3 regions of the Micromonospora sp. NPDC002296 genome follow, and region 2 is predicted to be linked to each of the others. Evidence: riboswitches for the same ligand, from Rfam matches in the RefSeq annotation. Region 2 holds a riboswitch; each other region holds the start of a gene.

Region 1 (3,271 bases), on a different contig from region 2:
CACGGAACTCGCGTTCCCCGCCACCGCGCAGGCCGAGTCCGGATCGGACGTCGACTGGATCATCAGCTGCGACGAGTGGGGAGCCAGACCGCCGTCCGGTTCCCTGCCGCTCAGCGCCATCGCCACCAACAAGATCATCGTGCACCACATGGCGTTCCCGAACGTCACCGACTACTCGCGGGACCAGGCCGTGAAGCTGGCCCGGGACTGCCAGAACCTGCACATGGACGGCAACGGCTGGTCAGACACCGGCCAGCACTTCACCGTCAGCCGGGGCGGGCACGTGCTGGAGGGCCGGCGCGGCAGCCTCGAGCAGCTGGCCGCCGGCGACCGGCAGGTGATCTCGGCGCACTGCCCCGGGGAGAACGGCCGGGCCATCGGCATCGAGAACGAGGGCACGTACGTCACCGAGACGCCGCCGCAGGAACTGCTGGACTCGCTGGTCCAGCTCTGCGCCACGGTCGGCCGCCGGTACGGCCTGCACGCCCACGACATCTTCGGGCACTGGGACTTCCGCGCCACCGCGTGCCCGGGAGCCGCGTTCTACCGGCAGTTCCCGGAACTGCGCCGGCGGGTCTTCCATGAGCTGGGCACCGACATCGGCGACGTGCCGGCCCGCCGCTGGCCGGACCTGTGGCGGTTCGTCGGCTCCCCGACCGTGCGGGTGGTGAAGTACCTGCTCACCCATCACGGCTACGTCGTGCCGGTGAACAACACGTTCGACGCCGCGACCGTCGTCGCCGTGCAGGACTGGCAGGCCCGCAACGGCATCCCGGTCGACATCGACGCCACCCTCACCGGGCCGACCTGGGAGACCCTCGCACCCGAACTGGACAAGAACGCCACCGGCGCCCCGGTCAGCGCCGTCCAGTTCATCCTGAACTCCAAGGGCTACGCCGACGTCACGGTGACCGGCGAGTTCGACCACGCCACCAAGAAGGCCGTCCAGGACCTCCAGCGGCTGCACGGCCTGCACCCGAACGGCAAGGTCAGCACCAGCACCTGGTGCGCGCTCGTCGGCGGCGTGGTCCGCCAGTCGTTCCAGGCGGGCTGACCGGCTCCCGGTCGTGGTGGGGCGGGTCCGGCCGTGGGTCCGCCCCACCACGCACGCCCGGGCACCCCTGGGGAGCCCGGGGTTGTTACTGGTGAGATCGTCTTTTCCACCGTCGCCAGTCCCCCAGCGAGCGGCTGTGGCCGGGATGCCGAGCTCGTGAACCGGCGCGGACAGGCTGCCAGGCCGGCTAGCGCGGCGGCCATCTCGGCCGGACCACGTCTTCACGGCGCTCGGCACCGGCCCCGCACCGGAGGCTGAACCCCGGGTGAGGGCGATGCGTGCCGGCCGGAGCACTTACTCAGGGTGAGCGTGGTCATAACGACTGGACGCCCGGCCCGGTGCCGCTGCTAGGCTCCTCACCAGGTCATGAGCGCCAGCGTCAAGCCCCGGCTCGCTGGCCGGCAACCCTCCTCCGCGGTGGGGTGCCCCGGGTGAAGACCAGGCACCGGAGTTTCCCCGGTGCAAGCGTGGCCTGGTCCCCAGGTCAACACCGACCTTGGAGAACCATGTCTGCTCGTCCTTGCGCCCCGGCCGCGTCACCATCCCGCCCCGCGCTGATCAGGCGTCGGCACGTGGACCTGATGCGGGTGTGCAGCGACGGCTGTCGCCGTCACGCGGCGCGCTGAGCGCCTCCTCTTCCGTAGCAGTCCCCTTCCGCGGCAGCCCACCGGCGTGCCGCGTCCGGCGGCGTGCCGTCCGCGCGCCGCCCTCATCCCAGGAGACACCTGTGCGATTCCTCCCTGCCCTGACCAGGTTCGCCGCGCTGGGCGTCGCGGCCGTCGTCGGCGCCGCCACCCTCACCGCCTGCGGCGACGACACCTCGGCCGCCGCCGACAACCCGTACGGCCTGGTCCAGCCCGGCGTGCTGCGGGCCGGCACCCTCACCGACGCGCCGCCGAACGTGTACCTGAAGGACGGAAAGTTCACCGGCTTCGACAACGACCTGCTCACCGCGGTCGCGGACAAGATCGGCCTGCGGGTGGAGTTCGTCGGAACCGACTTCTCCGCGCTGCTGTCGCAGGTCAACAACCGCAAGTTCGACGTGGGCAGCTCCTCGATCACCATCACCGAGGCGCGGAAGAAGACCGTCGACTTCGGCAACGGCTACGACTTCGGCTACTTCGGGCTGGACGTCCCGGCCGGATCCCCGATCACCGGCTTCGACCAGCTCGCCGGCAAGCGGGTGGTGGTCGTGCAGGGCACCGTGCAGGACGACTACGCCACCGGCCAGAAGCTGGACCCGGTGCGGGTGCCGGACTACAACGGAGCGCTCAACCAGCTCAAGGCCGGCACCGCCGATGCCTGGATCGCCCCGGCCGAGATCGGCGACAAGTCCGCCGCCGACAGCGGCGGGAAGATCACGGTGGCCGCGAAGCAGCTCAGTTCCACGCCGACCGCGTACGCGGTGGCCAAGGGCAACGACGCGCTGCGCGCGGCGCTGGACAAGGGCCTCGACGAGGTCATCGCCGACGGCACGTGGAGCCGGTTGCAGGAGCAGTACTACCCGGGCCGGCCGATTCCGGCGGACTTCAAGCCGGGCAGCGGCTCGGTGCCGGTGCCGGGCGCATCAGCGGCCCCGTCCGGATCGGCCGCGCCGTCGGCGTCGTCCTGAGCACGCGGGCGTGACGGCACGGGTGACGCCGGGCCGACGGTACCGATGACCAGCGAGCGGGGCGGACGGGAAGACGACTGATGGATCCACTGAGCACCCTGTGGGAGACCTTCTTCGACTGGGACTCCATGCGTGCGGCGTTGCCCGAGATGCTGACCGTCGGGCTGCCCAACACGCTGATCCTGGCGATCTCGGCCGCCCTGCTCGGCTCGCTGCTGGGCATGCTGCTGGCGGTCGCGGGCATCTCGCGTACCCGGTGGTTGCGCTGGCCGGCGCGGGTGTACACGGACGTCTTCCGCGGCCTGCCGGCAGCGGCGACGATCCTGCTCATCGGCGTCGGCCTGGCGCCGCTGGGCATGCAGGTGTGGGGGCCGAACCCGTACCCGCTGGGCATCCTGGCGCTGTCGCTGATCGCGTCGGCGTACATCGGGGAGATCTTCCGGGCCGGCATCCAGAGCGTGGAGGCCGCCCAGCTGGAGGGGGCCCGGGCGCTGGGGTTCTCCTGGGGCGAGGCGATGCGGCTGGTGATCATCCCGCAGGGGGTCCGTCGGGTGCTGCCGGCCTGGGTGAACCAGCTCATCGCCCTGATCAAGGACTCCAGCCTG
Region 2 (3,271 bases):
CGATCGGCGTGATGGTGATGCCCATGGGCTGAGGGTGACCCGGCAAAGACGATCGGGCCAGCGAATTAATCGCCGGCCCGATCGGACGTGGTCGGGAGGGACGATCGCACAACGCCTTCGGCGTTGGGTCGCAAGAACTGAAAGTCTTCGGCGAAACGCCCTCCCGCACGGAGCATCTTGCGCCGTCCGGTTCGTGCCGTCAAGTCCTCGCCGGCGGGTTTCTCTCACCCAGGGCAAAAAGTCGGTTACTCGGTGGATCCGCCCTATCCCTCGTCCGGGCGATCCACCCATCCACCGGACGGTCGGGGCGGCGGGCAGGGCCGGCGGTGACGGCATACGGCGCGCTTCCGGGCCGGGGCAGGGAAGGGCCGCATGCCGCACCAGGGCCGGTCGAGCAGGTCAGCCGAGCAGGCCGGCGTCCCGGGCGGCCCGCAGCGAGGGCTTGATCCGGTGGGTCGGGCCGACCTGGCCGGCGACGGCGTCGATGGTCTTCAGGCCTTCGCCGGTGTTGAACACCACAGTCTCCGCCGTCGGGTCGAGCCGGCCGGACTCGACCAGCTTGCGCAGCACGGCCACGGTCACCCCGCCGGCCGTCTCGGCGAACACCCCGGTCGTCCGGGCCAGCAGCCGGATGCCGTCGCGGATCTCGTCGTCGTCGGCGTACTCCATCCAGCCGTCGGTGCGCCGGACCGCCTCCAGGGCGTACAGGCCGGCGGCCGGATCGCCGATGTTGAGCGACTTGGCGATGCCGGTCGGCCGGACCGGGGTGATGATGTCGGTGTCGGCGTGCAGGGCGGCGGCGATCGGGTTGCAGCCGGCGGACTGGGCGCCGAAGACCTTCCAGCCACCGACCGGGGCCTCGACGAGGCCGATCTCGACCAGCTCGCTGAACGCCTTGTCGATCTTGGTAAGCAGCTCGCCGCTGGCCATCGGGATGACCACCTGGGCCGGGATGCGCCAGCCGAGCTGCTCGGCCACCTCGTACCCGAGGGTCTTGGAGCCCTCGGCGTAGTACGGGCGGACGTTGACGTTGACGAACGCCGTGTCCTCGAACTCGTCGGTCTCCACCAGCTCGCCGCAGAGCCGGTTCACGTCGTCGTAGGAGCCGTCGATGGCGACCAGTTCGCCCCCGTAGACGGCGGTGGTGACCACCTTGCCCGCCTCCAGGTCGCTGGGGATGAACACGACCGAGGGGACCCCGGCGCGGGCCGCGTGGGCGGCGACCGAGTTGGCCAGGTTGCCGGTCGAGGCGCAGGCGAACCGGGTGAAACCGAGCGCCCGGGCGGCGGTGAGGGCCACCGAGACCACCCGGTCCTTGAAGGAGTGGGTGGGGTTCGCGCTGTCGTCCTTGACCCAGAGCGGGGCGGTGATGCCCAGCTCGGCGGCGAGGTTGGGCGCGGCGACCAGCGGGGTCAGCCCCGGGTCGACGGTGACCCGGGTGGCGGGGTCCTGGCCGGCCGGGAGGAGGGCGGCGTACCGCCAGATGTTCTGCGGTCCGGCCTCGATCTGCTCGCGGGTCACCCGGGCCAGGGCGGCGGCGTCGTAGTCGACCTCCAGGGGGCCGAAACACTCGTAACAGGCGTGCTGCGCGGCGAGCGGGTAGCGCGCGGTGCAGGCCCGGCAGACCAGGGCGCGGGCGGGGCTGGCGGTGGTGTCGATGCCGGAGGCGGCGAGGGTCGACGTCATGTCGAGGAGGTCCTCTCATCTTTCCCCGCATCGCACCCTGCGGCGGGGACGGAATTGGCACCTGTCCGCACCGCTCGTCGTCGAGCGCGCGCGGGTGGTTGCCGGGGCTTCGTCGGGCCGTATCCCTCTGCCCCTCTGGATGAGGTATTCAGTTGTGCGCCCGAGTCTACGGCGGATCGCCGGCTCCGCCACTGAAGGTTCCAGCGTGTGGGCCGCTTCGGGGCATTGAATTGATCACACCGTCACCGTGGGAATCGGCATCAACACCATCCGCGACGTTGGCCTTGATCAATTCCAAGGGGGGACCCGCATGGGGGCTGGCCTGGGGTTTCTACGCTCACCGCGTGACGTACCCCCCGACACCCGGTTTCCCCGGGCCGCCCCAGAAGTCCCGCGGGCTCAGCCGGACGACCCGCACCGTGATCATCGTGGTCGCCGTGGTGGCACTGCTCTGCTGCGCCGGCGCGATCGGCGGCGGCCTCTGGCTGTTCCGCACCGTGCAGGGCACCATCACCCCGGCACGGGACGCCGCGACCGCCTACCTGGACGACACGAAGGCGGGCGACTACCCGGCCGCGTACGCCCGGCTCTGCGAGCGACTGCGCAGCCGGCAGACCGAGGCGCAGTTCACCCGGGCCCGGCAGGCCGAGCCGCCCCTGGACGAGTACCGCGTCACCAACACCCAGGTACACACCAGCAACGGCGACACCAGCGCCGAGGTGACCGTCAGGATCGCGAACCGGAACAGGGTCATCAGCCTGGTCAAGGAGGGTGGCGACTGGCGGGTCTGCGGGGGCTGACCGGGTGGCCCCCGCCGGCCGGGCCCCTGCGTCGACGGGGCCGGCCGGGGCCTTGATCGCCCGGGTGGCGCGGGGCCGCTACGGTGCGGGAAGCCCACCCCCCGAGAGAGGAACTGGCCGATGCGCCGGACCCTGCCCAGCCTCGCGATCCTCGCCCTGGCCTGCCTGTTGACCGCGGGTTGCGACCCCGGGGGGTCGACCTCCTCGGCGGGTACGACCACCGCCCCGGCCGCCGACGACCCGGCCGACCCGGCGGAGGACGGCCCGGAGCAGGCCCCGGCGACGACGGGCCCCGCCGCACCGCCGGAGCCGACCGTCGCCGGCACCACCGCCGCGCCGCCGCTGCCCGCTCCGAAGAAGGTGCCCGCCCTGACCTGCAAGCAGCTCGCCGGCGCCCACGTCGGCAGCACCAAGGTCCCCTACCAGGGATACGCCGACTACCTCCCGCTGGCCGAGGGCGTCTGGTCCGGCGAGGACGGCGACACGGTCACCCTCCAGAAGCCCTGCGGGATCGGCGACCTCGACGGCGACGGCGCGGCGGACGCGGTCGGCGCGGTCGCCCTCAAGAGCGGGGGCAGCGGCACCTTCTACACCCTCGTCGTGTGGCGCAACGCCGACGGTGAGCCGGTCTACCAGAGCCTGGCCGAACTGGACGACCGGACCCCGGTCGTCTCGATCACCGTGTCGGGCGGCCGGGCGAAGGTCGTCTGGCTGACCCGCTCCGCCGAGCGCAGCATGGCCGAGCTGGACATCCGGCGCACCTCGCACTACCAGCTCTCCGGCAG
Region 3 (3,271 bases), on a different contig from region 2:
CCGCGCAGCCAGACCGCCAACCCGACCATGCCGAAGAAGATCGGCACCATCACCCCGAGGTAGCCGTACAGGGCGACCATCGTCTGCCCGGTGGCCTGGGCCAGCGACGGCAGCAGGTTCCAGGTGCCGTGCAGCATCATCGCCAGCAGCAGGCCCGCGACCGGGGCGAGGAAGCGCACCCGACGGTCGGCGGTCCGGGCGGCGATGCCGAGACCCACGCCGGTCATCGAGGTGAACAGCGGATGGGCGAAACCGAACAGCAGGATCCGGACGATGAAGATCGCGATGACCTGCCGCGCCCCGGTCGCCGGACCGTACTCGTTGACGCCGGAGGCGTAGCCGTAACCGCCCAGGTAGAGGATGTTCTCCACCATGGCGAAGCCGACCGCCGACAGCCCGCAGTAGACCAGGCCGTCGGTGATGCCGGACCATTCCCGGCGGCGGAAGATCAGCAGCAGGATCGGGCCGAGCGCCTTGGTCAGCTCCTCGATGAACGGGGCGACCAGCACCGCGGTCAACGCGTCGGGCAGCCCCCAGTCGGCGAACCGGGCGGCGAAGAACCCGTTCACGGTCAGCGAGGCGGCCGTGGAGACGAACGCACCCCAGACGAAGCAGAAGATCAGGTACTTCAACGGCTCCGGCTCGTACCGGTCCAGCCACAGGAAGCAGGAGACCAGCACCGGCACCGGCAGGATCGCGGCGACCACGCCGATCAGCAGCGCCTCCGGCCCCAGGTTGACGCCGAGCTTGAAGAGCATGTAGACCGCGCACGCCGCGATCAGCAGCACCACCAGGACCACCACCAGGACCCGCCGCCAGCCCAGCCGGCGCACCGGCATCCGGGGGACGGCCCCACCGGGCTGCGAAGGGAGATCGTGCGGGGTCCACGGCGACGCGGCGCCGCCGGGCGGGGTGTCGGCCATTACATCAGCGTAGTCATCCCCCGCCGGCTGTTCCGGCCGCATCGGTCGACCGTTATCCTGTCGTCAGGTCACGAGCGCCAGCGTCAAGCCCCGGCTTGCTGGCCGGCAACCCTCGTCGAGTTCGCGGTGGGGTGCCCCGGGTGATGACCGGGCCCAGCCCTGTCCGGCGCTGGGCAAGCGCGGACCCCGTCCCGGTGCTGTCACCCGGGGTCCCCGGACCCGGAGGTCGTGCCATGACCGTCACCCTCGTACCCTCGCTCACGCCGCCGCCCGCGCGGACCGTGTCGGCGTCGTCACGGCCGCTCGACGTGCTCGGCGTGCCGGGCCAGATCAACCTGGACTACGCCGCCAGCGCGCCGTGCGCGCGGGCCGCGGCCGACGCGGTGGCCGAGCTGCTCCCCTGGTACGCCAGCGTGCACCGCGGTGCCGGCGCGCTGTCGCGGCGCTGCACGCTGGAGTACGAGCGGGCCCGACAGACGGTCGGCGACTTCCTCGGCGCCCGCGCCGGCGACCACGTGGTGTTCACCCGCAACACCACCGACGCGCTGAACCTGCTGGCCCGGATCCTGCCCGCCGGGACCACGGTGGTGACGTTCGCCGGGGAGCACCACGCCAACCTGCTGCCCTGGCCGCGCGGCTCGGTGCGGCTGCCGGTGCCGGCCGACCCCGCCGAGGCGGTCCGGGCGCTGGACGCGGCGCTGACCGAGTTGCGCCGGGGCACCACCGCCCGCCCGCCGGTGCTGGTGGCGGTGACCGGGGCTAGCAACGTGACCGGGGAGCGCTGGCCGGTGGCCGAGCTGGCCCGGGTGGCCCGCCGGCACGGTGCCCGGATCGCGGTGGACGCCGCCCAGCTCGCCCCACACGCCCCGGTAGACGTGGCCGCGCTGGACGTGGACTACCTGGCCGTCTCCGGGCACAAGCTGTACGCGCCGTTCGGCGCGGGGGTGCTGCTCGGCCGGGGCGACTGGCTGGACGCGGCCCCGCCGTACCTGGCCGGTGGGGGCGCCACGAGTCACGTCGGCGCCGCCACCCACGATGTGCGCTGGGCCACCGGCCCGGCCCGGCACGAGGCCGGCACCCCCAACCTGCTCGGCGCGGTCGCGCTCGCCTCGGTGTGCGCGGCGCTGGCCGGGGCGGACCGGGCCGCGCTGCACGCCCGCGAGCAGACGCTGCTGGCCCGGCTGCGGGCCGGCCTGGCCGCCCTGCCGCACGTGGTGGAGCTGCGCACCTTCGGCCCGGACTCGCCCCGGGTGGGCATCGCCTCGTTCGTGCTGGCCGGCCGGGACTCGGCCGAGGTCGCGGCGGAGCTGGCCATTCGGTACGACATCGGGGTCCGCGACGGGTTGTTCTGCGCCCATCCGCTGGCCCGTCGGCTGCTCACCGAGGCCGCCGGGCGCAGTGGGCACCGGGACCTGCCGCCGACCGCCCTGCGGGCCAGCATCGGCCTGGGCAGCACGCCGGAGCACGTCGAGAGTTTGCTCACCGCCCTCGCCGAGCTGGGCTGAGCGCGCCTCAGCCCAGCGGCGGGGCTGTGGGCGGCTTCGGGGCGGGGACACTCTCGGCCGGGCCGACGTTCGGTTTCTCCTGCTCGCCGAAGGACACCCGGATCAGCCGGTTGGCATCCTCCTGGTCGATGCCGGAGGCGACCAGCAGGTCGCTGGCGGTGGTACGCACCTGCGCGATCACCACGCTGCCGGAGAACCCGACCCCCTGCGCGTACGCCCGGCCGGCCTCACTGACCGCGCGCAGGGACCGTTCCCGGGCCTTCTCCGGTTCCGCCCCGATCGCGAACTCGTGGCGGAGCAGGCGGACCGACTCGGCGAGGTGGGCCACCGCGTCCGGCATCGGCTCCGGCACCGGCTCCCCGTCCTCGATCATCGTCACGGAACGCCGGATCAGAGTCCCGGTGTTGCGCATCGCGCGGTCGATGGGGTCGGCCGCCTCGGCGTAGTGGGTCAGCTCGCTGCGCCGGTGCCAACGGGCCGGGGAGAGGATGCTGGTCTCCTTCGCGCCCTCGATCGCCTCGATGAGGGTGCTCAGCTCCTCCTTGTTCTCGCGGAGCCGTTCCAGGGCCTTCTGGGCGCTGTCCCGGTCCCGCCCGCGCAACGCCTCGGCGGTGGCGTCGAGCTGGCCGGCGAGCAGGTCCAGCGCGGGCCGGGCGGCCCGGTTGATCACCCGCAGCGGGTTCAGCGGCAGCAGGACCGCCGTCACCACCAGCGCGATCCCGCCACCGATCAAAGCATCGATGAAGCGCGGTATCTCCAGGTCCTGGGTGGACGGGCTGAGCGTGACGATCAGCACGGCGGTGGCGGCGGCCTGGATGACGACCGACACGCTCCCGCCGAAGA

What was found. Region 2 has a riboswitch for S-adenosylmethionine ahead of thrC (threonine synthase). Riboswitches for the same ligand answer to the same signal wherever they lie in the genome.
Region 1: it holds a riboswitch for S-adenosylmethionine, as region 2 does, so the genes downstream of both, ABT023_RS28280 (ABC transporter substrate-binding protein) here and thrC (threonine synthase) in region 2, are expected to answer to the same signal.
Region 3: it holds a riboswitch for S-adenosylmethionine, as region 2 does, so the genes downstream of both, ABT023_RS22550 (aminotransferase class V-fold PLP-dependent enzyme) here and thrC (threonine synthase) in region 2, are expected to answer to the same signal.

Annotation. Positions count from the first base shown of each region.
Region 1 covers NZ_JBEOWQ010000084.1:3,361-6,631, reverse strand. Annotated here, with positions in the region: gene ABT023_RS28285 (peptidoglycan recognition protein family protein) at 1-1,054, shown strand, start outside; SAM riboswitch class IV at 1,417-1,528, shown strand; gene ABT023_RS28280 (ABC transporter substrate-binding protein) at 1,782-2,666, shown strand; gene ABT023_RS28275 (amino acid ABC transporter permease) at 2,747-3,271, shown strand, end outside.
Region 2 covers NZ_JBEOWQ010000003.1:269,500-272,770, reverse strand. Annotated here, with positions in the region: gene ABT023_RS04485 (GNAT family N-acetyltransferase) at 1-25, opposite strand, end outside; gene thrC (threonine synthase) at 400-1,686, opposite strand; SAM riboswitch class I at 1,699-1,832, opposite strand; gene ABT023_RS04475 (Rv0361 family membrane protein) at 2,031-2,486, shown strand; gene ABT023_RS04470 (hypothetical protein) at 2,607-3,271, shown strand, end outside.
Region 3 covers NZ_JBEOWQ010000034.1:52,915-56,185, forward strand. Annotated here, with positions in the region: gene ABT023_RS22545 (PrsW family intramembrane metalloprotease) at 1-965, opposite strand, end outside; SAM riboswitch class IV at 990-1,109, shown strand; gene ABT023_RS22550 (aminotransferase class V-fold PLP-dependent enzyme) at 1,157-2,428, shown strand; gene ABT023_RS22555 (FUSC family protein) at 2,436-3,271, opposite strand, start outside.